DNA from 2 places in the [Bacillus] caldolyticus genome. Region 2 is predicted to be linked to the other one. Evidence: riboswitches for the same ligand, from Rfam matches in the RefSeq annotation. Region 2 holds a riboswitch; the other holds the start of a gene.
The links. Region 2 has a riboswitch for FMN ahead of ribD (bifunctional diaminohydroxyphosphoribosylaminopyrimidine deaminase/5-amino-6-(5-phosphoribosylamino)uracil reductase RibD). Riboswitches for the same ligand answer to the same signal wherever they lie in the genome.
Positions count from the first base shown of each region.

Region 1 (11,061 bases), 470 kb from region 2:
GCGCTTCCGGTGTGGTGATTCCGATCGACGCCGCGAAAGACGTCGGCGGCAACGATTCAGGCGCTCGGCCGATGGAGCTTTTGCTTCACGCCTTAGCCGGCTGCACCGGCATTGACATCGTTTTGATCTTGCGGAAAATGCGGCTTGATGTCCGCGCGTTTTCGATGGAAGTCGAAGGAACGCGCGCCGATGACCACCCAAAGCGGTTTACAGAGATTCATATTCATTACGCGCTCGAAGGCGATTTGCCGGAAGACAAGGTCGTCCGCGCCATTCGGTTGTCAAAAGAAAAATATTGTTCCGTTTCCCATTCGTTAAATGCCGCCATTACAGCGAGCTATTCGATCAACGGCGTGCGCGGGAAGGAGACGATCTAACAAGGAGAAGGGCTTGACGTTCATGGCCGTTTCGCGTGGCATAGCGTCGAATGACAATACGATGAAAAAGGTGTTCCGATCGTTTGCGGAACACCTTTTTTGTGTTAGAACTCACATTTCGCACCCTAACAAGGTCAAAACAAAGGATTTTTTATTTAGTTTTTCAGAATAACTTTTTGACCAACACAACGAGCGATGGCAATCCTTTTTTTACCATCGCTGGTCGTTCCGTATGACGTTACACGTAAATGCTCTCATCCAGCCCCAACCCCTGCAGAATCCTTCGCTGATCAGGGGTAAGGGAGCGATCCAGTGAGCGTTGGATGCGCCCATCCGGCAGCTTGAACAGGACGACGTTCACATATTGAAACAGCTGAAAAATCGCCTGTCCCGTCGGCCGGGTCAGCTTGCGGCCTCCAGGACCCTTCAACGGGTGTTCTGGAGTAATAAACTGACGCACTCGGCGCTGAAAAACGCGGTAAATAGCCAAGGCCAACAGAAACAAATAGCCTAATACTGCGACCCGTTCTGGTTTTTTGACGTAAATCTCATCCGTGAAAAACGGATCTTTCAAAAAAGCGAAGTTCATTTCCACCGAGATCTGCCCTTTATACAGCTTCAAGATCTCTTGGGCATCCATGGGTTGGCCCTTCCATTCCTTCGGAACGGTCGTGACAAGGACAAACCGGGACGCTTTCCGTCTCGCCTGTTCCCACGCGTCTTGGTCGAATTCGACGTCAAGGTGCAAGAAATACAGCGTCTCCACCTCGGGTTCCGCCCCTTTTTTCGGCCGTCCGCGCCGTTTTTTCGGGCGTACGATCTCTTCGACCGCGGCCTCAACCCGATGAAACCGGGGGCGAAGGGACGCCTTGAGGGACGCCAAGGCTTGTTCGGCATCTTCCCGGCAGGAGAAAGGGTGGCGCTCCCAATGGGCTTGTTCCTCGCGAAGAAGCTCCGCTTCTTTGGTTCGTTCTTTTTCGAGCGTCTTTCCTTTTCGCTGGTCGAGCGCACTCGATTCGACGACGATCAGCCGAACGGGGTGGCCTTCATAGGTGGAGGATGTTTCCCATACCCGGTACGTGGCGCCGTTTCTCTCCGCCAGGGTAAAGGGTTCGCTCCACGGGATGTGAGGCGAATCGGCCTCCGCTAATGCCCGTTTCACGATCCGAAGCGACGAAGGGCCTCGGGTGATCAAAAAGGCGTTGGCCGCTTTGGTTTGCGCCAGAGTGTCTTTTGTCATCGCGGCGGAATCGGCCACGTAAATCCATTCGTCTTCCATCTTGGCTTGTTTGAGCTGTTCGTGGACACGGGACAGCACCTCCGGATTCCACGTTTTGTCAGGCAGGTTGCCGTCGTGCACATCGCCGTAAAACGGGATGCCGTCCTCGTTGCCGACCAGTCCGAAGCCGATCTGTTTTTGCCAACGATGATGGCGGTTATAGCCATGTGTGATCTGCAAAGCCTCTAATGAGGCCGATTCATACGCGCCGTAAACCGTCTTGTCCGTCGTATCGGCGTGAAAGGCTCGGAGGGAAAGGCCTTCTTTGCGATAAATGTGAATCAAGCAAGTGCTGATCACCTTGTGAATGTCGGCCTCATACAAGCGGTCGAGATGACGAGCCAAGGCATCGTCGTTCAACCAGGAAGGATGGAGACCGGGACGGATGAGTTTCTCTAGATCGATCTCCTGAGCCCATCGTTCCACGTGAACGAGGGCTTGCCGGCCGTCAAACAGATTGTAGATGATGGCCTGAACGGCATCGCTGACTCGAGTCTGGCACTGTGGATCAACGGGAACGAGATGGTCAATCAATTGGGGCAGGCCCAGTTTCTTGAATAGGGCACTTATTATATTCAAATAATCATTACGATAGACCTTTTTGACTTGAACGTTCATGAGAGAAAAACTCCTTCACTTTCCTTGTGTGTCAAGGATTCATTCGACATCGGAACGAAAAAATCCTCCCGATTTTCGTTGGGAGGGTGCGAAATGTGAGTTAGAACGGATAACGGCGATCAGTCGTTTGGATGGACACCCTGCCGATCCGCTTTCCTTCGAGTTATGCCCGATAGGCGGCGCGCAAAAAAACTTTGTCCTCATACTTGACACATCTCTTTTAATTGTTATAATTTTTAACATAAATACGTTATATTTTATTACACAAGAAACGGTTGAGGGGGGCGGCGGGAAACATGAAAAAAATTGAAGCGATCATCCGGCCGGAAAACGACCGGTCATGCGTCGTTGTTCATCACCCAACTGCTTGGCGCGTTGACAGTCATCGTTTGGGGCTTCGTCAGCGGTGCGCTCATCGCGAATGTGTGCGACAGCACGGTCGGGCTCCGGGCGACAGAGCGTGAGGAAGAAGAAGGTCTCGATATGGCGTACCACGGCATTCCGGCTTACAATGAACTCGAGCGGTTTGCCGATCTCCCGGGCGGGTTGTACGATTTTGAGGAGACGACCGGCATTCGCGTTGCTCCGTTAAACAAGAAAAACGCGGTCGGTTGAACGCTCTCCCACCTACGCTTGTGCTTCGAGGTGGGAGATTCTTGGGAACACCCGCCCCACGGCAGGCTGTCCATCGAGCTAAAAAAGAAAGGCTGTCCGAAGAGATACGTTCAACAGACTCTATCGGGCGGTCTTTTTTGTTTCTGTTGTTCTCAACAGTCAGTTGTGAATTTACAAAATATTTACGAGAAATCATCCTTTCTGCTCTATCATTGTACTGACTCGCAAGGATATAATGGGAGTGAACGAGAAGGCGAGAGAAAGGGGAACCGGGAATGAAGAATTCCAAACGATGGGGAAGACGGGTGCTATCCGCATTGGCTGCTGCAGCGGTGCTGGCCGCGGCTCCAGTTGGGGCGGCAGGGAACGGGAAAAGCAAGGGGAAGCCGCCTGCTTCTTCGCACCGTTATATTGAGGTGCAGCTGTTAGGCATTAACGACTTCCACGGCCAGTTGAATGTGACGAGAAAAGTCGGCGGGCGGGAAGTTGGACGGGCTGATTATTTAGCCGCTTATTTGAAACAGCGGGAGGCGGAAAACAAAAATACGCTGCTCGTCCATGCCGGCGATGCGGTTGGCGCCAGCCCGCCGGTATCGGCGCTGCTAGAGGACGAGCCGACGATCGAAGTGCTCAATAAGCTCGGCTTTGACGTCGGCACCCTTGGCAACCATGAGTTTGATGAAGGAGTAGCGGAAATGCTCCGCTTGATCCATGGCGGATATCACCCGGCGACCGGCGATTTCGCCGGAGCAGATTTTCCGTACGTGAGCGCCAACGTCGTTGATGCGCAAACGGGAAAGCCGATTCTCCCGCCATATGTGATTAAGCGGGTCAACGGCATGCCGATCGGATTGATCGGCGTCACGCTCACGGAAACACCAACGATTGTGACGCCAAGCGGCGTCGCGGGAGTCAAGTTCATCGATGAAGCAACAGCGATTAACAAAGCGGTCCGGGAACTGAAGAAAAAAGGGGTGCAAACGATCGTCGTTCTCGCCCATAACCCAGGCGTATCCAATCCGGATGGGACAAACGCAAGCGGGGAAATTGTCGATATCGCCAAAAATGTCGATGATGAAGTCGATGTGATTTTCGCCGGTCATAACCATGCCTATTTAAATGCGGTTGTGGACGGCAAGCTGCTCGTTCAGTCGTATTCGTACGGCACGGCGTTTTCTGATGTCGATTTGAAAATCGACCCGCGTACGAAAGACGTCGTCGCCAAAAAAGCGGAGATCGTGACGACCTATCATGACGGCATCACTCCGGACCCGGAAATCCGTGCCCTCGTCGAAAAATATGAAGCGAAAGTGGCGCCGCTTGTCAATCAAGTCGTCGGCACAGCAGCCGAAACGATCACCGATGAACAAAACGAAAGCGGCGAGTCCGCCTTGGGCAATTTGATCGCCGATGCCCAGCGGGCGGCGATGAAAACCGATTTTGCCTTTATGAACCCGGGCGGCATTCGTGCCGATATTGAACAAGGCGAAGTGACGTGGGGCGAATTGTACAACGTTCAGCCGTTCAACAACCAGCTCGTGAAAATGACGCTCACCGGCGCGCAAATCCGCCAGCTTTTGAATCAACAATGGCAGCCAACCCAAACGCGCATGCTGCAAATCTCCGGCCTCCGCTATACATGGAGCGCCAGCAAGCCGGTCGGAGAAAAAGTCATTGACATTCAGCTTCCTGACGGCACACCGCTAAAACCGGACGCCGAGTACACGGTGACAGTCAACAGCTTCCTCGCCGACGGCGGCGATGGGTTCACGGTGTTGACGCATGGGACAAACCGCGAGGTCGGCCCGGTCGATTTGGATGCCCTTGTCTCGTATATTCGCGGTCTTGAGCAACCGTTCTCAGCACGGATCGAGGGGCGGATCAACCGGCTTCCGTAACAGGTGTTGACCGAGGAAAAAGGATGGAAGGGCGAACGGTCGCTTATCTAATGAAGAAGGTGTCCCCAAAAGACTCGGGACACCTTTTCTTTACTCCTAATGGGCGGGCTTGCAGCCGCTTGTGCTTGGACGATCGAAAAAAGATCGTTCAAGAGAGTTTTTCCGCAGATCAAGATGCTTTTTGCTCGAACAGCTTGATGATCTCCACGATCACTTCGGCCGCTTTCACCATATTGTCGGCGGAAATGTATTCGTAGCGGCCGTGGAAGTTTTCGCCGCCGGCGAAAAGGTTCGGCGTCGGCAGCCCCATGTAGGAGAGCTGCGACCCGTCTGTACCGCCGCGGATCGGTTTCACCTTTGGTTCAATGCCCAAGTTCGTCATCGCTTCGTGGGCGATGTCCACAATGTGGCGCACCGGCTCGATTTTTTCGCGCATGTTGTAATATTGGTCGTTGATTTCGAGAGTGATTCGGTCGTTTCCATATTTTTGCGCAAGCGAAGCCGCGATCTCTTTCATTTTCGCTTTGCGAGCCTCGAACTGTTCGCGGTCAAAGTCGCGGATGATGTAATGAAGCTTCGTTTCCTCTACACTGCCTTGGAACGAAAGCAAATGGTAAAACCCTTCATATCCTTCCGTATGCTCAGGCGCCTCATCGGCTGGCAACTGCTGCTCGAACTCCATGGCGATTTTGATCGAGTTGATCATTTTTCCTTTCGCTGTGCCCGGATGGACGTTTTTTCCTTTGATCGTGATTTTCGCTTCGGCAGCGTTAAAGCTTTCATACTCCAATTCGCCCAGCGGCCCGCCGTCGACCGTGTAGGCAAATTGGGCGCCGAATTTGGCAACGTCAAATTTATGCGGCCCGCGGCCAATTTCCTCATCCGGCGTAAAGGCGACGCGCACTTTGCCGTGCTTGATTTCCGGGTGTTGAATGAGATAGTTCATCGCGGTCATAATTTCGGCGATTCCGGCTTTATCATCGGCGCCAAGCAGCGTCGTCCCATCGGTCGTGATGAGCGTATGCCCTTGGTAGTGAGCGAGCTCCGGGAAATCGTTTGGCGACAAGATGATGCCTTGTTCTTTGTTTAACACGATGTCCCCGCCGTCGTACTGTTCGATGATTTGCGGGTTGACGTTGGCTCCCGTAAACTCCGGAGCGGTGTCCATATGAGCCAAAAAGCCAATCACTGGCACGTTTTTGTCCGTATTGGCCGGCAACGTCGCCATCACGTAGCCGTTGTCATCGATCGTCACATCTTCCATCCCGATCGACTTCAGCTCTTCGACGAGCATTCTCGCCAGCTCCCACTGTCCCGAAGTCGATGGGCACGTATGGCTGTTTGGGTCGGATTGAGTGTTGACTTTCGCGTAGCAGATGAAGCGTTCGATGAGTTCCTGTTTCATTGGTTCATCTCCTTATGTATAAGTTTTTCTGGATCAACGAATCATTCCGCCGATGCAGTGAGAAAAAAGAGGCGGTTTCCGTTTTATTTTACCATATGCGGCTTCAAACGGTAAAAAAGAGGGGGGACCATTTCCTACTTGGCGCTATGATGCCCCAAAGTTGGCGTACGGACGCTGCCATTACAGGCGCCGGTGGCAGAGGACGGTTATGGTATAATGAAAAGGCCAGTGTCTCGTCCAAAACGCGAAAGTAGGTGCTTCCTGCCTCGTGCGGATGAAACAAATGGAAAGGAGAAGCCAAACCATGTCATTCAGCTACGTGTCTCATCTGTATTGTCCGAAGTGTGAACGTACATACGATGTCGACCAAATCCATCAACTTTGCGAATGCGGTTCGCCGCTTCTGGTCGCGTACGATTTGGAGTTGATGCGCCAAGAAGTGAAGCGGGAGGCACTTGCGGAGCGAGAACCGAGTTTATGGCGGTATCATGAGCTATTGCCGGTGAAACATCCTGAACATATTGTCTCTTTAGGGGAAGGAATGACTCCGCTTGTGCGAATGCCGCGCCTTGGCCGGAATATCGGCATTGACTCACTCTATATGAAAGACGAAGGCGTCATTCCGACCGGGACGTTTAAAGCCCGCGGCGCGGCGGTTGGGATTTCGAAAGCAAAGGAATTGGGCGTCAAACGACTCGCCATGCCGACAAACGGCAACGCCGGCGCGGCATGGTCGCTATACGCGGCGCGGGCGGGCATTCAGGCGACAGTCGTCATGCCGGTTGATGCACCGGAACTGACGCGAAAGGAATGCGCCATCGCTGGGGCGGAATTGTATTTCGTCAACGGCCTCATTAGCGATGCCGGGCAAATCGTCGCCAAAGCGATCCGCGAATACGGATGGTACGATGCGTCGACGTTGAAAGAACCGTACCGGATTGAAGGGAAGAAAACGATGGGACTGGAGATCGCCGAACAGTTCTCGTGGCAGCTCCCGGATGTCATTTTGTATCCGACCGGCGGCGGCGTCGGGTTGATCGGCATTTACAAGGCGATCAAAGAACTGCAGGCGCTCGGCTGGGTGGACGGCCGCATGCCGCGGCTTGTCGCTGTGCAGGCCGAGCATTGCGCGCCGATCGTCAAGGCGTGGAAGGAGAAAAAACGTGAATCGGAGTTTTGGCCGAACGCCCATACAGTGGCGTTTGGCATCAATGTGCCGAAAGCGCTTGGCGACTTTCTTGTTCTTGAGGCGGTGTATGAGACGGACGGTTGCGCGGTTGCCATTGGCGATGAAGCGATTTTGGCTGAACAGCGGACGGCAGCCGAACTCGAAGGGGCGTTCATTTGCCCGGAAGGAGCGGCGGCGTTTGCGGCGGCACGAACGTTGCGCGAGAGCGGTTGGATTCGCGACGGGGAGACGGTCGTCGTATTAAATACCGGAACCGGGCTGAAATACGCCGATACGGTGGACGTCCATCCGCCGGTGCTCGAGCCGGGGGATATGCTTCCAAAGGAGAATTGACAAGTTGGCGGAGTAGGCGCCAAACATAAAACATATGGGAAAAAATGATAGACAAACGAAAAGAGGTATTGTATACTAAATTCATCGGAATAATAAAAATGTATAAGCGATTCATCTTCGGGGCAGGGTGAAATTCCCGACCGGCGGTGATGAGGCGCTTGGCCTCTCAGCCCGCGAGCCGCAAGGCAGGATCCGGTGCGAGTCCGGAGCCGACAGTATAGTCTGGATGGGAGAAGATGAAGGTTTGCCGGCGTTCGTTTTGGCGCATGCGAACGTCTAGTTGCGCACACCCTTTTTCTCCCTTAAGCCTCGTTCGGTTTAAGGGAGTTTTTGTTGGCGTTCGCGGCGGCAGCCTTCTTCTTGTGAGGATGAATCACGAGAAGGGGAGGAGAACAAGCATGAAACGCATTTCCATCCGCGCCTTTGTCGGCATCGGAGTGTTGGGCGCCATGGCGCATGTGCTCATGATGCTCAACTTTCCGCTGCCGCCGTTTCCGAACTTTTTGCTTGTCGACTTCAGCGACATCCCGGCGCTTGTCGCCGCGCTGTTGTACGGCCCGCTCGCCGGCGTGGCGGTCGAACTCTTGAAAAACGTGTTGAACTACGTTTTTGTCGGCAGTGCGACCGGCGTTCCGATCGGCCAAATCGCCAACTTTACCGCTGGGGCGGCGTTTATTTTGCCGGTTTCCTATATTTATGGGAAAGCCGCATCGAAAAAAGGCTTGCTGCTGGGGTTGGCGGCGGGAACAGTGACAATGGCGCTCGTCATGAGCGTGCTCAACTACTACGTCTTTATGCCGGCGTACACCCTTTTCCTTGGCGCTCCGCAGATGAGCGCACCGGAAGCGAAGGCGTTGGTGGTATCGGCGATTTTGCCGTTTAACGCCGTCAAAGGAGCGATGGCGGCCATCGTATTTCAGCTTCTCTTTTGGCGTCTTCGTGCTTGGCTTGAGAAACAAGCGGCATCCCGCCAAGCCGCTTGATGAACAAAAAGCGAGGGTTTTTCCCTCGCTTTTTTGCGTTTGTCAAAAGCGAATCCGCGGCACCCACTCGGCAAACCGCTCTTCTTTAAACGGATTGGCGGTCATCGAATAGCCGCGCTCCTCCCAATAGCCCGGCTCATCTTCTTTCATAAAGCGGATGCCGGACGCCCATTTCGCCCCTTTCCATAAATAAAATGTCGCCGGCGGGATGAACCGGAGCGGATAGCCGTGCTTCGGCGAGATGTCCTGCCAGTCGTGATGCTTGTCTTTCCACCGATAAACAAACAAGGCATCGTCGCCCATCAGCGCGTCAAGCGGCAAGTTTGCCGAATAGCCGAACCGGTCGCCGTTTAAGTAGCCGTAAATTTTCACATATTTCACATCGGGATCGAGATCGACGAAGCGCAAAAACTCGCGGAAAGCGATGCCTTCAAACGTCGTGTCAAATTTCGACCACGTCGTCACGCAGTGCATATCCACGGTCGAAATCGTCTTCGGCAGCCGCATCACTTCCTGATACGACAGCGTCACTTCCTCTTTCACATCGCCGAACAATCGGAAATTCCACGCTGCTTCATCAAACTGGTACACATCGCCTTCATGCAAAATCGGCCATTTTTCCGTTTCGAATTGGCCGGGAGGGAGTTGTTTCGGCATGGTGTGCTCCCCTTTCTATGTATTCGTTTATGTATACCATGATAAGGGGAAAATAAAGCGTGTGCAACTTGGCTATGGTTTTAGAGTCAGTCAAGACTTTGTGGAGAACATTTTTTCGGTTCACTACGGGCGTTGTCAATCACTAGTTAGCGAACCATTTTCAGGAATTAATATCGTAAGCGCTTTCGGACTCTCATCCCTCATCTTGAGGTGATGATATTGTATTCCATTTTTTTACACCCAACCACCATCCCGGAGCGCCGACAACGCTTGATGGATCGGCGTCCCGGATGACCGCTGCAGACACGGTAGATTCTGACGCACCACATCTGCCCATAACCGTCCGGCCTTCCGTTTGGCCTGTTCGATCCGCTTGGACTTTGTTGAGGCCGAGACGGCCGACTGGGGCTCTTGCTCCTCCCACCGTCCCTTTCTCCACCCGATCCCGTCGATTCGGGCTGCCATCGCCCTCAGAAACGCCCGAAGCCCTTGGTCTTTCCAGCTGCGGCGGGATTTCACCCGATGCGCAAACCGGCTCATCACGCTCTCGGCGTGGCCCATCGGACGCATGCCGGTCGTCTCCACCCCTTGCTCCGACAGCCACTCCCGATAGTCCCGGATGCATCCCGGCATCGACTCGATCCGGCGGATCATGGCAGCCATCTGCTTCTCTTTCGCTTCGTCCTCCAACGTGCCGACCGCGCTGTTCAGCTCGACCAAAAGTCCTTCTTCGTCTTGTTTCGCCAGCTTCTTCCGCACCTCCCGCCAACGCGGATGGCCGGACAGACACTGACGCAGCTCCCGCGCCACATGAAATCGATCCAGCTGAAAGCAGGCCCGCTTTCCAAAATACTCCCGGCAGGCTGTGATCCACGACGCCGCGTCGCCGTTGATGATCAAAAGGTCCCGGCACGGGTCATAGGCATATTCGTTCATCAGCCACTCTTCAAACCGTTCCCACACGTCTCCCTCCCCTTCATGGAGGTAGTGGCGCCGGTTCACGAGCTCGAGCTGCGAACCGTTTCGTTTCCATCCCTCGTGAACCGCCAGGATTTTCTCTTCTTTCGCCCGTTTCCCTTTCCCCTGGCGGGAAATAAACAGCCCATCCGCCTCCACAAATAGCACTCGGCCGTGCCGTTGGGAAACAGGGTGGTGCAGCGAGACAGGGGCCTCCAGCACCAGTTGGCGAATCGCCTCGTGGCTTAGGACCGCATACCCCACGATCGACTCCAACGTACGGGCTGCTTTGCGGTAGGAAGAGCACTCTACGGCCAACTCGACCGCCGTTTCCTCGAGGCAAGGGCTGATCGACTGCGCTCCATCAAAGCCCAGTTCGGCATCCAGCAAGAAGGTATACGCCCCCGCCTGCCGATCATAGTAGTAGTTCCGTCGAAACGTCACTTCTCCAAACAGCGTTTGGATCGTGGTCGGCCGTTTGTCTTTCAGCTGATACCGGCGCTTGTCCCGCGCTTCCGCCAGTTGTTGATCAATCTCCTCCAAAAGGGCCGCCAACAAGACAGCGAACACCTTTTGAAGAGTTCTGACTAATTGTTCCTCCAGCTCTTTTAATAAAGGCCATTCTGTGGTAAGATGTTTCATGGACTCTCTCCCTCCTGTTTTCGGTTGATGTTGACAATCACCATCATAGCAGGGAGAGAGTCCTTTTTTCACGACATTTGCTTTTTCTACCGCGCTTCGCTTGGTGGC
Region 1 covers NZ_CP025074.1:262,356-273,416, forward strand. The annotation lists gene CWI35_RS01360 (OsmC family protein) at 1-377, shown strand, start outside; gene CWI35_RS01370 (IS1634 family transposase) at 616-2,274, opposite strand; gene CWI35_RS01380 (ammonium transporter) at 2,581-2,889, shown strand; gene CWI35_RS01385 (bifunctional metallophosphatase/5'-nucleotidase) at 3,165-4,787, shown strand; gene pepT (peptidase T) at 4,957-6,192, opposite strand; gene CWI35_RS01400 (threonine synthase) at 6,497-7,714, shown strand; FMN riboswitch at 7,824-7,956, shown strand; gene CWI35_RS01405 (ECF transporter S component) at 8,113-8,697, shown strand; gene CWI35_RS01410 (sulfite oxidase-like oxidoreductase) at 8,740-9,354, opposite strand; gene CWI35_RS01420 (ISLre2 family transposase) at 9,589-10,953, opposite strand.
Region 1: another riboswitch for FMN. It lies ahead of CWI35_RS01405 (ECF transporter S component); the one in region 2 lies ahead of ribD (bifunctional diaminohydroxyphosphoribosylaminopyrimidine deaminase/5-amino-6-(5-phosphoribosylamino)uracil reductase RibD).

Region 2 (11,061 bases):
TCGACGAGACGGCTGGGCGGATCACCCGCGGCGAACCGTACGAAAGCGTCGAACTGCCGATTCGCGACCGTTCCCTTTATGAGCAATGCCAGGCCGCCTGCGCCCACCGGCAGCTCGTTTGGGGGCAAGCCAGCGACCTAGCCAACCTTGATCTTGTGGATAAACACCGGCGCCGCGACCGCTCGGACGTCGTCGCCGCACGCGAACAAAAAAAACGGGCCAAAGCGGAAGGAGTTGGCTTCCCTCCCCCTCCGCCGCCCGCCTGAGCGCGGAGCCGCGCTAGTTTCGTTATTCGTTGCACGCATGGCATTTATCGAAAAACGAGGCGGTCCACTCGTTGGCGCACAATCGGCAGCCCGGGTACACCTCTTTCAATGCCTTGACCATCTGTTTTCCGATCCCTTGGTGGCGGTGTGACGGATTGACGCTGATGTGCTGGATTTCCACAACATCAGGAGCGCGCAACAGGACGCCGATAATGCCGACGATGTCATCCCCTTCTTTCCATAAAAACAGCTGCCAATCGTTGTTTGTTTCATACTGTTTCATCGTCTGCTGCAGCCGTTTCAGGTCTTTTTCCGTCGGCATAAACGACAACAGTCCCATGGCGATTTTCTCATAGTTTTTTCGGTAACGGATTAACATAAAAATCCCTCATTATCGACAAACGCTTTTCCGAAATGGAAAAGTTTTTGTCATTTTCTCTATACGTATTATAAACATTCTCACCGATATTGTGAACCATTTCATGCCTTTTTACGCAAATTACGCAAGCGTCCGCAAGACGTTCGCCATTTCGATCGCCGACACCGCCGCTTCCCATCCTTTATTGCCCGCTTTCGTGCCGGCCCGCTCGATCGCCTGTTCAATGGTGTCCGTCGTCAACACGCCGAAAATGACCGGAACACCGCTTGCAAGCGCCGCGTGGGAGACGCCTTTGGCCGCCTCGCTGCAGACGTAGTCAAAATGGCTCGTTGCCCCACGGATGACGGCGCCAAGCGTAATGACAGCGTCAAACTGCTTCGATTCCGCCATTTTTTTCGCCACAAGCGGGATTTCAAACGCACCCGGCACCCAGGCGACAGTGATGTCGCTGTCGCTCACGCCATGGCGCGTCAAGCCGTCGATCGCCCCAGATAAAAGCTTGCCCGTGATGAATTCGTTAAAACGAGAGACGACGATGCCGATTTTCAATCCGGTGCCGACTAAGTTTCCTTCAATGATGCGCATGTTCGTTGCTCCTCCCATCATTAAAAATGAAGCATATGTCCTAATTTTTCATGTTTCGTGCGCAAATATTTTTCATTTTCCTTTTTCGCTGGCATCTGAATGGGCACCCGTTCAACGACTTCGAGTCCATGCCCTTTTAAGCCGGCGATTTTGCGCGGGTTGTTCGTGAGCAGGCGCATTTTCGTCACGCCAAGATCTTTCAAAATTTGCGCCCCGATGCCATAATCGCGCAAATCGGCGGGGAAGCCGAGCTTTTCGTTCGCCTCGACGGTGTCATAACCTTGCTCCTGCAGCTTGTAAGCGCGCAACTTGTTCATAAGGCCGATGCCGCGCCCTTCTTGGCGCATGTAAAGCAACACCCCGCGCCCTTCCGCCTCGATTTGCCTGAGCGCCGCATGCAGCTGCGGACCGCAGTCGCACCGGTACGAGCCAAACACATCGCCAGTTAAGCATTCGGAATGGACGCGCACCAAGATCGGCTCATCCGGGATGATCTCTCCTTTGACAAGCGCCACATGCTCTTTTCCGTCGAGCACGTTTGTGTAGCCGATGGCGCGAAATTCGCCGAATTCGGTCGGCAGCCAAACGTCCACCTCCCGTTTCACGAGCTTTTCCCGCTGGCTCCGATAGGCGATCAAATCTTTGATCGTGATCATTTTCAATCCGAACTGGTCGGCGATTTGCCGCAAATCAGGAACGCGAGCCATCGTCCCGTCCTCTTTAATGATTTCGCAAATGACGCCGGCCGGCTTCGCGCCGCACAAACGGGCCAAATCAACCGCCGCTTCTGTATGGCCGGCGCGCCGCAAGACGCCTCCCTTTTTCGCAATCAACGGAAAAACGTGGCCAGGACGTTTAAAATCGCTCGCTTTCACATTCGGATCAAGCAGCGCCTGAATCGTCGCCGCCCGCTCGTAGGCGCTGATTCCCGTCGTTGTCGTTTTGTAGTCGACACTCACCGTAAACGCTGTGCCATGCGCGTCCGTGTTATGAGTGACCATCGGCTCAAGCTCGAGCCGCTCCGCCAATTCCTCCGTAATCGGCACGCAGACGAGCCCGCGGCCATGAGTGATCATAAAGTTAATGACATCCGGAGTAGCTTTTTCGGCCAGCACGACAAAATCGCCTTCATTTTCGCGGTCTTCGTCATCGCAAACGATGATCACTTCTCCGTTTTTCAGCGCCGAAAGCGCTGCTTCAATCGTGTCAAACATCAAGCTTGCCCCCTTTTCCACTATTTATAGCCGTGCTGCTCCAAAAATTCGACCGTCAATTTGGAGGTCGGCGTCGCTTTCGCGGTGAGGAAAGCGGCGACGTACTTGCCGATCATGTCGCACTCGATATTGACGAGATCGCCCGGCCGCTTTTCGCCTAAAATCGTCGCCTCACGCGTATGCGGAATGAGTGAAACGATGAACGTGCGCTCGCTCAGACCGAAAATCGTCAAGCTCGTCCCATCGACTGCGACCGATCCTTTCTCAATCATATAGGCGCGCAGCGAGGCCGGCACTTCGATTTCATAGTAGACGGCGTTCGCTTTCGGCCACTGCCGGATGATGCGCCCGACGCCGTCCACATGCCCGGTGACGAAATGGCCGCCAAACCGTCCTCCAGCCGCCATTGCCCGCTCCAAATTCACCTTCGATCCCGGCTTTAATGTCTTTAGCGCCGTCGCTTTCACCGTCTCCGGCATGACATCGACCGTAAACTGCCGTTCGGTGAACGATGTGACGGTCAAGCAGACGCCGTTGACGGCGATGCTGTCGCCAAGCCGCACATCTTCGAGCACCCGCTTGGCGCCAATCGTCATCACGATGGCATCGCCGGTTTGCTTCATTTGTTCGATCGTGCCGATCTCTTCAATAATGCCAGTGAACACAACGATTCCTCCTTCCGTTTCGGCGCGGCGACGATTTTGATGTCCGGGCCGATCGTCTCGATGCGGCGGATGTCAAGCTCCACCGCTTCAGCAAGCCGGGCGAAGCCAAGGCCGCCGACCGGCGTCGGCGCCCCGCGGCCGCCGATCAGCTTCGGAGCGATATAGGCGATGACCTCATTGACTGCTCCCGCGCGGAGGAAGCTGTCATGAACGCGCGAGCCGCCTTCGACAAACAGCGACATGACTCCCTGCTCCCCAAGCAGACGGAGCACATCGCGGACATCGATCTGGGCCGTCGGCATTGAAAATACACGCACCCCAAGGCGCTCATACGCCGCTGCTTGTTCCCGACTGACGCCGCCGGTGATGATCCACGTTTCTGCTTCCTTGTCAGCGACGACATGGGCGTCAAGCGGTGTACGCAATTTTGTATCTAAAATGATGCGCAGCGGGTTTTTCCGCTTTTCCCCAAAGCGGACGGTAAGCTTCGGGTTGTCGGTCAAAACGGTGTTGACGCCGACCAAAATGGCGTCATGCTGCGCACGAAGGCGATGGACATCCTCACGCGCCGCGCTTGATGTAATCCATTTGCTTTCCCCCGTCGCCGTCGCGATTTTGCCATCGAGGCTGCATGCGAACTTCAACGTGACAAACGGCGTTTTTGCGGCGATATAGTGGAAAAACATCCGATTTAATTCGTCCGCTTCGTCTTTTAATACGCCAACATCAACGTCAATGCCCGCTTGGCGCAGCTTGGCAATCCCTTTTCCCGCGACAAGCGGATTCGGGTCGGTCGTGGCAACGACGACGCGACGGACGCCCGCCTGGATGAGCAAATCGGCACATGGCGGCGTTTTTCCATAATGGCTGCACGGCTCAAGCGTCACGTACACCGTCGCACCGCGCGCCTTCTCGCCAGCCATGCGGATCGCATAGACTTCAGCGTGCGGCTCACCCGCTTTCAAATGGGCGCCAAGCCCAACGACCGTCCCACCGTTGACAACGACCGCGCCAACTGCAGGATTGGGAGACGTTTGCCCGACCCCAGCTTTGGCCACATCGAGAGCGAGCCGCATATAATGTTCATCGTTATGCACCGCACTCCCTCCTTCAATAAAAACGAAACCCCCGGGATGTCCCCGGGGGCTCATTGATGAGAGAATGACCAATGATGCGCAAACAAACACACGTTCGCTAAGCAGGCTATACCGGCCGGTCGGAAACAAAAGATACTACCATGCCTAGTCGGCCGACAGACGCTGCCCATGGGTCTGAACCGGCCGAAAACAGCCGTGCGCATATTGGCATCCTTCTCCCATCCAGACTATACTGTCGGCTCCGGAATCGCACCGGATCCTGCCTTTCGGCTCGCGGGCTGAGGGGCGGAAAGCCCCATCACCGCCGGTCGGGAATTTCACCCTGCCCCGAAGGATGCATCACTATATCGTTATGTTCATTATACCACACGAAACGCCCTGCATCATCATTCCGCAACCCAAATCCAATACGCCGCTCCCCACAACAGGCTGGCCGCAAGCAAAAAGAAAAACAGGCGCCAGTTGTTTCGAACAGTCCGATCATCCTCGCTCATGCGCTGTTTACGGTTCGTCAAATACTTTCACTTCCTTCATCACGTCGCCGTTTTTCATCGTCCTCACGACGTCCATGCCCGATGTCACTTGGCCAAAGACGGTGTGCACCCCATCCAAGTGCGGCTGCGGCTCGTGGACGATAAAGAACTGGCAGCTGCCGGTGTCGCGGCCGCGGTGCGCCATGGACATCGCGCCGGTGACATGTCGGTGTGGATTGTTGTCCGTCTCGCACGGGATCGTATAGCCGGCATCGCCCGTTCCGTTGCCGCGTGGACATCCTCCTTGGCTGACAAATCCAGGGATGACGCGGTGGAACGTCAACCCGTTATAAAAGCCTTCGTTTGCGAGCTTCTCAAAATTGGCCACCGTCACCGGCGCCTCGTTTGGGAACAGTTCAAACTTGATTTTCCCGCCGTTTTCCATTAGAATATATCCTTTTTTCGCCACAAGCATCCAGCTCCTTTTCGACATCGAAACTGCTTTTATCATACCATGATTGCCAAGTGAAACAAAAGAAAAAATGTCTTTTCAAATTCGCACGCCGCCTGACCGCGTCGCTTTTTGCCGATAGCCAAGCAGGCGAGCGTACGGTATAATGATAATGCATTTTCGTAAACAGGAGGCGAGCTATGTGAAACGAACGATCGCTTCATCGCTGCTTTGGGCGGTGCTCTTGGCATCTCCGGGCATCGCAGCGGCCGATGCCGCGCCGGGCGATGTCATTGTGACGCTCGGGGAAAACTTAACGAATGAACAAAAGCAAAAAGTGCTCGACGAAATGAAGGCGCCGGACGGGGCGCAAACGATCACCGTCTCAAACGTTGAGGAGCATAAATATTTGGACGGACTCATTCCGAAAGCGCAAATCGGCACGCGCGCCATCTCGTCGTCGATGATCACGATAAAAGAGCCCGGCTCGGGGCTTCATGTCGAAACGCACAACATCACATGGGTGACGAAAGAGATGTATACAAACGCCTTGATCACCGCAGGGGTGAAAGATGCCGATATTTACATCACCGCCCCGTTTCCGGTTTCCGGCACCGCAGCGCTGACGGGGCTGATGAAGGCGTATGAAATTTCCTCGGACCAAGCCATCCCTGATGATGTCAAAAAAGTGGCGAACGAGGAAATGGTGCAGACGGCGAAGCTCGCCGATTCGATCGGCGCGGACAAAGCGGTCGCCCTGCTGGCGAAAATCAAACAAGAAATCGCCAACAACCCACCGCAGACGGACGCTGATTTGCGCGCCCTTATTGAAAAAATCGCCAACGACCTTGGCATTACGCTGAGCGAGAATGAAATCAACAACCTGATTTCCCTTTTCCATAAAATGCAAAACGCCCATATTAATTGGGATCAAGTGAACGATCAGCTGAGCAAGGCGAAAGAACAGCTATCGGCGTTTTTGCAGTCAGAAGAAGGGAAAACGTTCATTCAAAACCTTATCGACATCTTCAAAGAAATTTGGAACGCGATCAAATCAGCATTTTCCTCAAATCAACAATGAAAGAAGGCGCCCAAAAAAAGCAGCGGGCGCCTTTTCTTTGTGAAGGCCGTTCTCTTTCCAACCGGCGGCCTTCACTTTTTCACTTTCGTTTTCAAAGGCAAATCATATTGGATCAAATCTTCATATGTCTCCCGTTTCACAACGAGCTGGGCGTCGCCGTTTTCAACGAACACAACGGCTGGGCGCGGCAGACGGTTGTAATTGTTCGCCATGGAATAGCCGTAAGCGCCGGTGCAAAAAACGGCCAAATAATCGCCCGGCTTCGCTTCCGGCAGGGCGATGTCCCAAATGAGCATGTCGCCTGACTCGCAACACTTCCCGGCGATCGATACGACTTCCGTCGGCTCGCCGAACACCCGGTTGGCGAGCGCGGCTTCGTATTTCGCTCCGTAAAGCGCCGGGCGGATGTTGTCGCTCATGCCGCCGTCAACGGCAATATAGGTGCGGACGTTGGGCACCTCTTTGCGCGAACCGATCGTATAAATCGTCGTTCCCGCATCACCCACGAGCGACCGCCCCGGCTCGATCCAAATTTCCGGCAACGGCAAGCGGCAAGCTTCGGCCTGCCTTTTCACCTCTTCCACGATGCAGTCGACGTACGCTGTCACCGGAATCGGGTCGTCTTCCTCCGTATAGCGGATGCCAAAGCCGCCGCCAAGATTGACAACCGCTGGGACAAATCCGTGCTCCTTGTTCCACTCCGCCAGCTTGGCAAACACTTTTTGCGCCGCGAGCACAAACCCAGCTGTTTCAAAAATTTGCGAGCCGATATGGCAATGAACGCCGAGCAGCTGAAACGCGGCCGATGCCATAACACGGCGAAACGCCTCGTCCGCCTGACCGTTGTTTAAGTCAAAGCCGAACTTTGAATCTTCTTGCCCGGTTAAAATGTAATCGTGCGTATGCGCCTCGACCCCCGGCGTCACGCGGAGCAAAACCGGCACCGTCCAACCGCATGACGCCGCCAGCTCTTCGATCAGCTCGAGTTCGTAAAAGTTGTCGGCAACGATGCAGCCGATGCCGTGTTCAAGCGCCATCGCCAATTCGTCCCGGCTTTTGTTGTTGCCATGAAAATGGATGCGCTCAGGCGGAAAACCGGCCGCAAGCGCCGTATACAGCTCACCGCCTGAGACGACGTCAAGCGACAATCCCTCCTCAGCGGCCAGCTGCACGATGGCGACGGCGGAAAACGCCTTGCTCGCATACGCGACTTGCGCCCGCACGCCGTGACGCTGGAACGCTTCTTTAAACGCGCGCGCCCGAGCGCGGATCAACGCAACGTCATAAATATAAAGCGGCGTGCCATACGTTTTGGCCAACTCGACCACATCGACGCCGCCGATTTCCAAATGCCCTTGTTCATTCACGCGGCTTGTCCCGTGAAGAAACATCGCAAACCCCTCATTCCTCTATCGAAATCGCATGGCAAAAGCAAAAAAGACAGTTTGCAAAATCGGCAACTGCCTTTACAAAATGGAAAACCGCAGAGCGCCATCGGCTCTGCCTTGAAACGGAAGGCCGCACACCCCGCGCTGGGCCATGCCCATTCCGTCCGTGCAAACGTGCGAAGCACTGAGGCAAGCACCATCAGTGCAAGCAATTAAATATAACTTATCATAATTATAAAAAAGTTGCAATAGCGCTAAAACGAAAAAAGCGGCCGCCAATAGGTGGAGACGGCCGCTTCCAAATGGATCGTTCGCGTCATGACGGCTGTTTTTGCCGGTCTTGCGGGTGAACGATGCTCGGGCGCACTCTCGCTCCGGCAACCGAACGGCGGACGACAATTTGCATAAATGCCGCTGGATCGAACGGGATGAACGGCCATAAGTACGGCGTATTAAGCGAGCGGATGCTGGCGAGCCAAAGCAAATAAACGGTCGTGCCAATGACGAGCCCGGGCACTTTAAACAAGGCGACAAGAATGACCAATGCCAATCGAGAAATCTTATTCGCCACGCTCAACTCATAGCTTGGCGTCGCAAATGAACCGATCGCCGCCACCGAAATGTACAAGATCACTTCCGGCACAAACAGCCCGACATCGATGGCGATTTGTCCGATCAAGACGGCGGCAATCAAACCCATCGCGGTTGATAGCGGCGTCGGGGTATGAATGGCTGCCATCCGCAAAAACTCAATCCCAAAATCAGCGAGCAAAATTTGCACAATGATCGGGATGTTCGTTTGTTTGTTCGGCCCAATAAACGCCCACGATTCGGGCAGCAACGACGGTTCAAGGACGAACAGCACCCACAGCGGCAGCAAAAACAACGACGTCAAAATGCCTAAAAACCGCACCCAGCGCACAAACGTCCCGACCCCTGGCGACTGCCGGTATTCCTCGGCATGCTGGACGTGGTGGAAAAATGTTGTCGGCGTGATGATGACGCTTGGCGATGTATCAACCATAATGAGCACGTGCCCTTCAAGCAGGTGCGTCGCTGCTACATCCGGCCTCTCGGTATAACGGACGAGCGGGTACGGGTTGTATCCTTGCTTGACTAAAAACTCTTCGACTGTTTTGTCGCCCATCGTCAGTCCATCGACGTTGATTTGCTGCAACTCTTTCTTGACGAGTTCAACAAGCCCCGGGTCAGCGACGTCTTTAATATAGGCGATGCATACGTCCGTTTTTGACCGCTCGCCGACTTGCAAAATTTCAAAGCGCAGCCGCTCGTCGCGGATGCGGCGGCGGGTGAGCGCCGTGTTGACAATGATGTTCTCGACGTAGCCGTCGCGGGCGCCGCGCACAACTTTTTCCGTATCCGGCTCTTGCGGCTGCCGACCCGGATAGCTGCGGACGTCGACAGCAAATCCGGTCGATTCGCCTTCAATCAAGACGATGATCAAGCCCGACAGCAGCTTGTCAACCGCTTCGTCGAGGCTCGTCACCGGACTGACTTGCTGATGAACGAGTCGATTTTCGATGATCTGCCACGCTTGGGACGCCTGGCGTTCATCATCGTTGACGCGCACAATTTGTTTTAACAATTCGATAATGTATTGCGTGTCGCATAAACCGTTGCAGTAGTAAATATGTACTTCCCGGTTTAGGACATAGATTTTCCGCACGCCTAAATCAAAGCTTGTCCCGACGCCGATCCGCTGTTGCAAAAACTTCGCGTTGTCAACGAGCCGCTTCGCGATCGGCGCTTTCGGTTTCTTTTCTTTTTCCGGCATGGCCACCACTCCTTTCGAGAATCAACTCGACCGCCTTGCGCGTAATCGGCGCTCCGTATTTCGCATGGTCTCGATATCCCATTTTGCCGATGTCGCCGATGCCGACGATGAGCGGAATGTTCAGCCGGTCAAGGCAGTAGACGGTATCGCCATTGATCCGCCCGATCTCGAGGTCCCGGACGCCTTCTTTATCGACCCCATATTCGGTCATCACGCCGTCACGGTCGATGCTCACATGCACTTTTGTCCATTCATGCTGGTGCGTATTGGAGGCAACCGCCAGCGCCCCGAGCACTTGGATTTGCTCATGCGTCGCCACATAGCGAAGCGCCTGCTCTCCGGTCCCCTCCCCGAGGGCGCCGCAATCGTCAAACATGACAAACACTGGATCGTGCGGCGTTTGCAAAATGAGTTCGACCAACTGTTCACCGCTCAGTTTCGTCGGATTGCCTTGCGAGCGAGAAATGCAACGGCCGCCGATCTCGGCGGCAACCCGCTCAATCGCCCGGCAGGCGAACTCGTCCCCATCCGTTACTAAAATGACTCGTCGTTTTTCCATCATCTCTACCCTTTCGGTTTGCAAGTGAGCGCCGCGGCAAAAGAGCCAGCCACGATAAAAGCGAACAAGGCGCCGGCAAATCGGAACACCGCTGCTCCGGTTTCGACAAATCCCTCCGGCCGCGGTTCTGCCATGGCCCCTTTCGCCAACCAATACCCAAATCCGCATAGCGGCATCGTCGCCCCGGCGCCAGCCCAAGCGACGAATGGATCATAGACGCCGCCAAAGCCAAGGAGTACGCCAAAGACGACAAGCGAACCGGCGACGCCAGCCGGCGTCCATTTGCCGCGGTCGATGATGAGCTGAACGATGGCGCACAGCAGCCCGCCGGCGAGAAAGGCACGGACGTATTCCATATCACATTCCCTCCTGATCGTTCCCAAATAAAAGACGTCCTACGGCGGCAAATCCGGCTCCTGTCCAGCCGCTTCGATGACGACGCCGTGAGCGATCGCTGGGATCGACTGTTTTTGCTGCACCATCGTTTGACTCAAGAGCGCCCCGGTAGCGACGACAAACAGGCGTCGAAACGTTCCGCGGGCGAGCTCTTGAAGCAAATACCCGTACGTGACGACCGCCGAGCAGGCGCAGCCGCTGCCGCCGGCGAACACCTTTTGATCTGGCCGGTAAATCATCAGCCCGCAATCGTTGTAAACGTCGGTCACATCGTAGCCTGATTCAGCAAGCAACTCGCGGACGATGACGCTGCCGACGCGCGACAAGTCGCCGGTGACAATCAAATCGTAATCGCCCGGCGAGACGCCTAAGTCACGGAAATGCTGCTCGATCGTATCGGCCGCCGCCGGGGCCATCGCCGCCCCCATGTCGAGTGGGTTTTTCAGCCCGGCGTCAACGACTTTGCCGATCGTCGCCGCCCGGACGCGCCAACGTCCCGGCGCGCGGCCAACGAGCGCGGCGCCGGCGCCCGTGACGGTGAACGTCGCCGTTTTCGGCTTTTGCACCCCCAGTTCAGTCGGGTAGCGAAACTGCCGTTCGGCCGTCGCGTTATGACTGCTTGTCGCCGCAAGCGCCCGATCAGCCAATCCACCAGCGACAAACGCAGCGGCTGCCGCCAACGTTTGCATCGAGGTCGAACAGGCGCCGAACA
Region 2 covers NZ_CP025074.1:3,252,655-3,263,715, reverse strand. The annotation lists gene CWI35_RS16990 (DUF309 domain-containing protein) at 1-266, shown strand, start outside; gene CWI35_RS16985 (GNAT family N-acetyltransferase) at 289-645, opposite strand; gene ribH (6,7-dimethyl-8-ribityllumazine synthase) at 766-1,230, opposite strand; gene CWI35_RS16975 (bifunctional 3,4-dihydroxy-2-butanone-4-phosphate synthase/GTP cyclohydrolase II) at 1,251-2,444, opposite strand; gene ribE (riboflavin synthase) at 2,465-3,109, opposite strand; gene ribD (bifunctional diaminohydroxyphosphoribosylaminopyrimidine deaminase/5-amino-6-(5-phosphoribosylamino)uracil reductase RibD) at 3,064-4,206, opposite strand; FMN riboswitch at 4,413-4,545, opposite strand; gene CWI35_RS18725 (hypothetical protein) at 4,593-4,721, opposite strand; gene CWI35_RS16960 (peptidylprolyl isomerase) at 4,708-5,148, opposite strand; gene CWI35_RS16955 (DUF1002 domain-containing protein) at 5,333-6,211, shown strand; gene lysA (diaminopimelate decarboxylase) at 6,283-7,602, opposite strand; gene CWI35_RS16945 (spore germination protein) at 7,916-9,394, opposite strand; gene CWI35_RS16940 (stage V sporulation protein SpoVABEA) at 9,342-9,953, opposite strand; gene CWI35_RS16935 (SpoVA/SpoVAEb family sporulation membrane protein) at 9,959-10,309, opposite strand; gene spoVAD (stage V sporulation protein AD) at 10,349-11,061, opposite strand, start outside.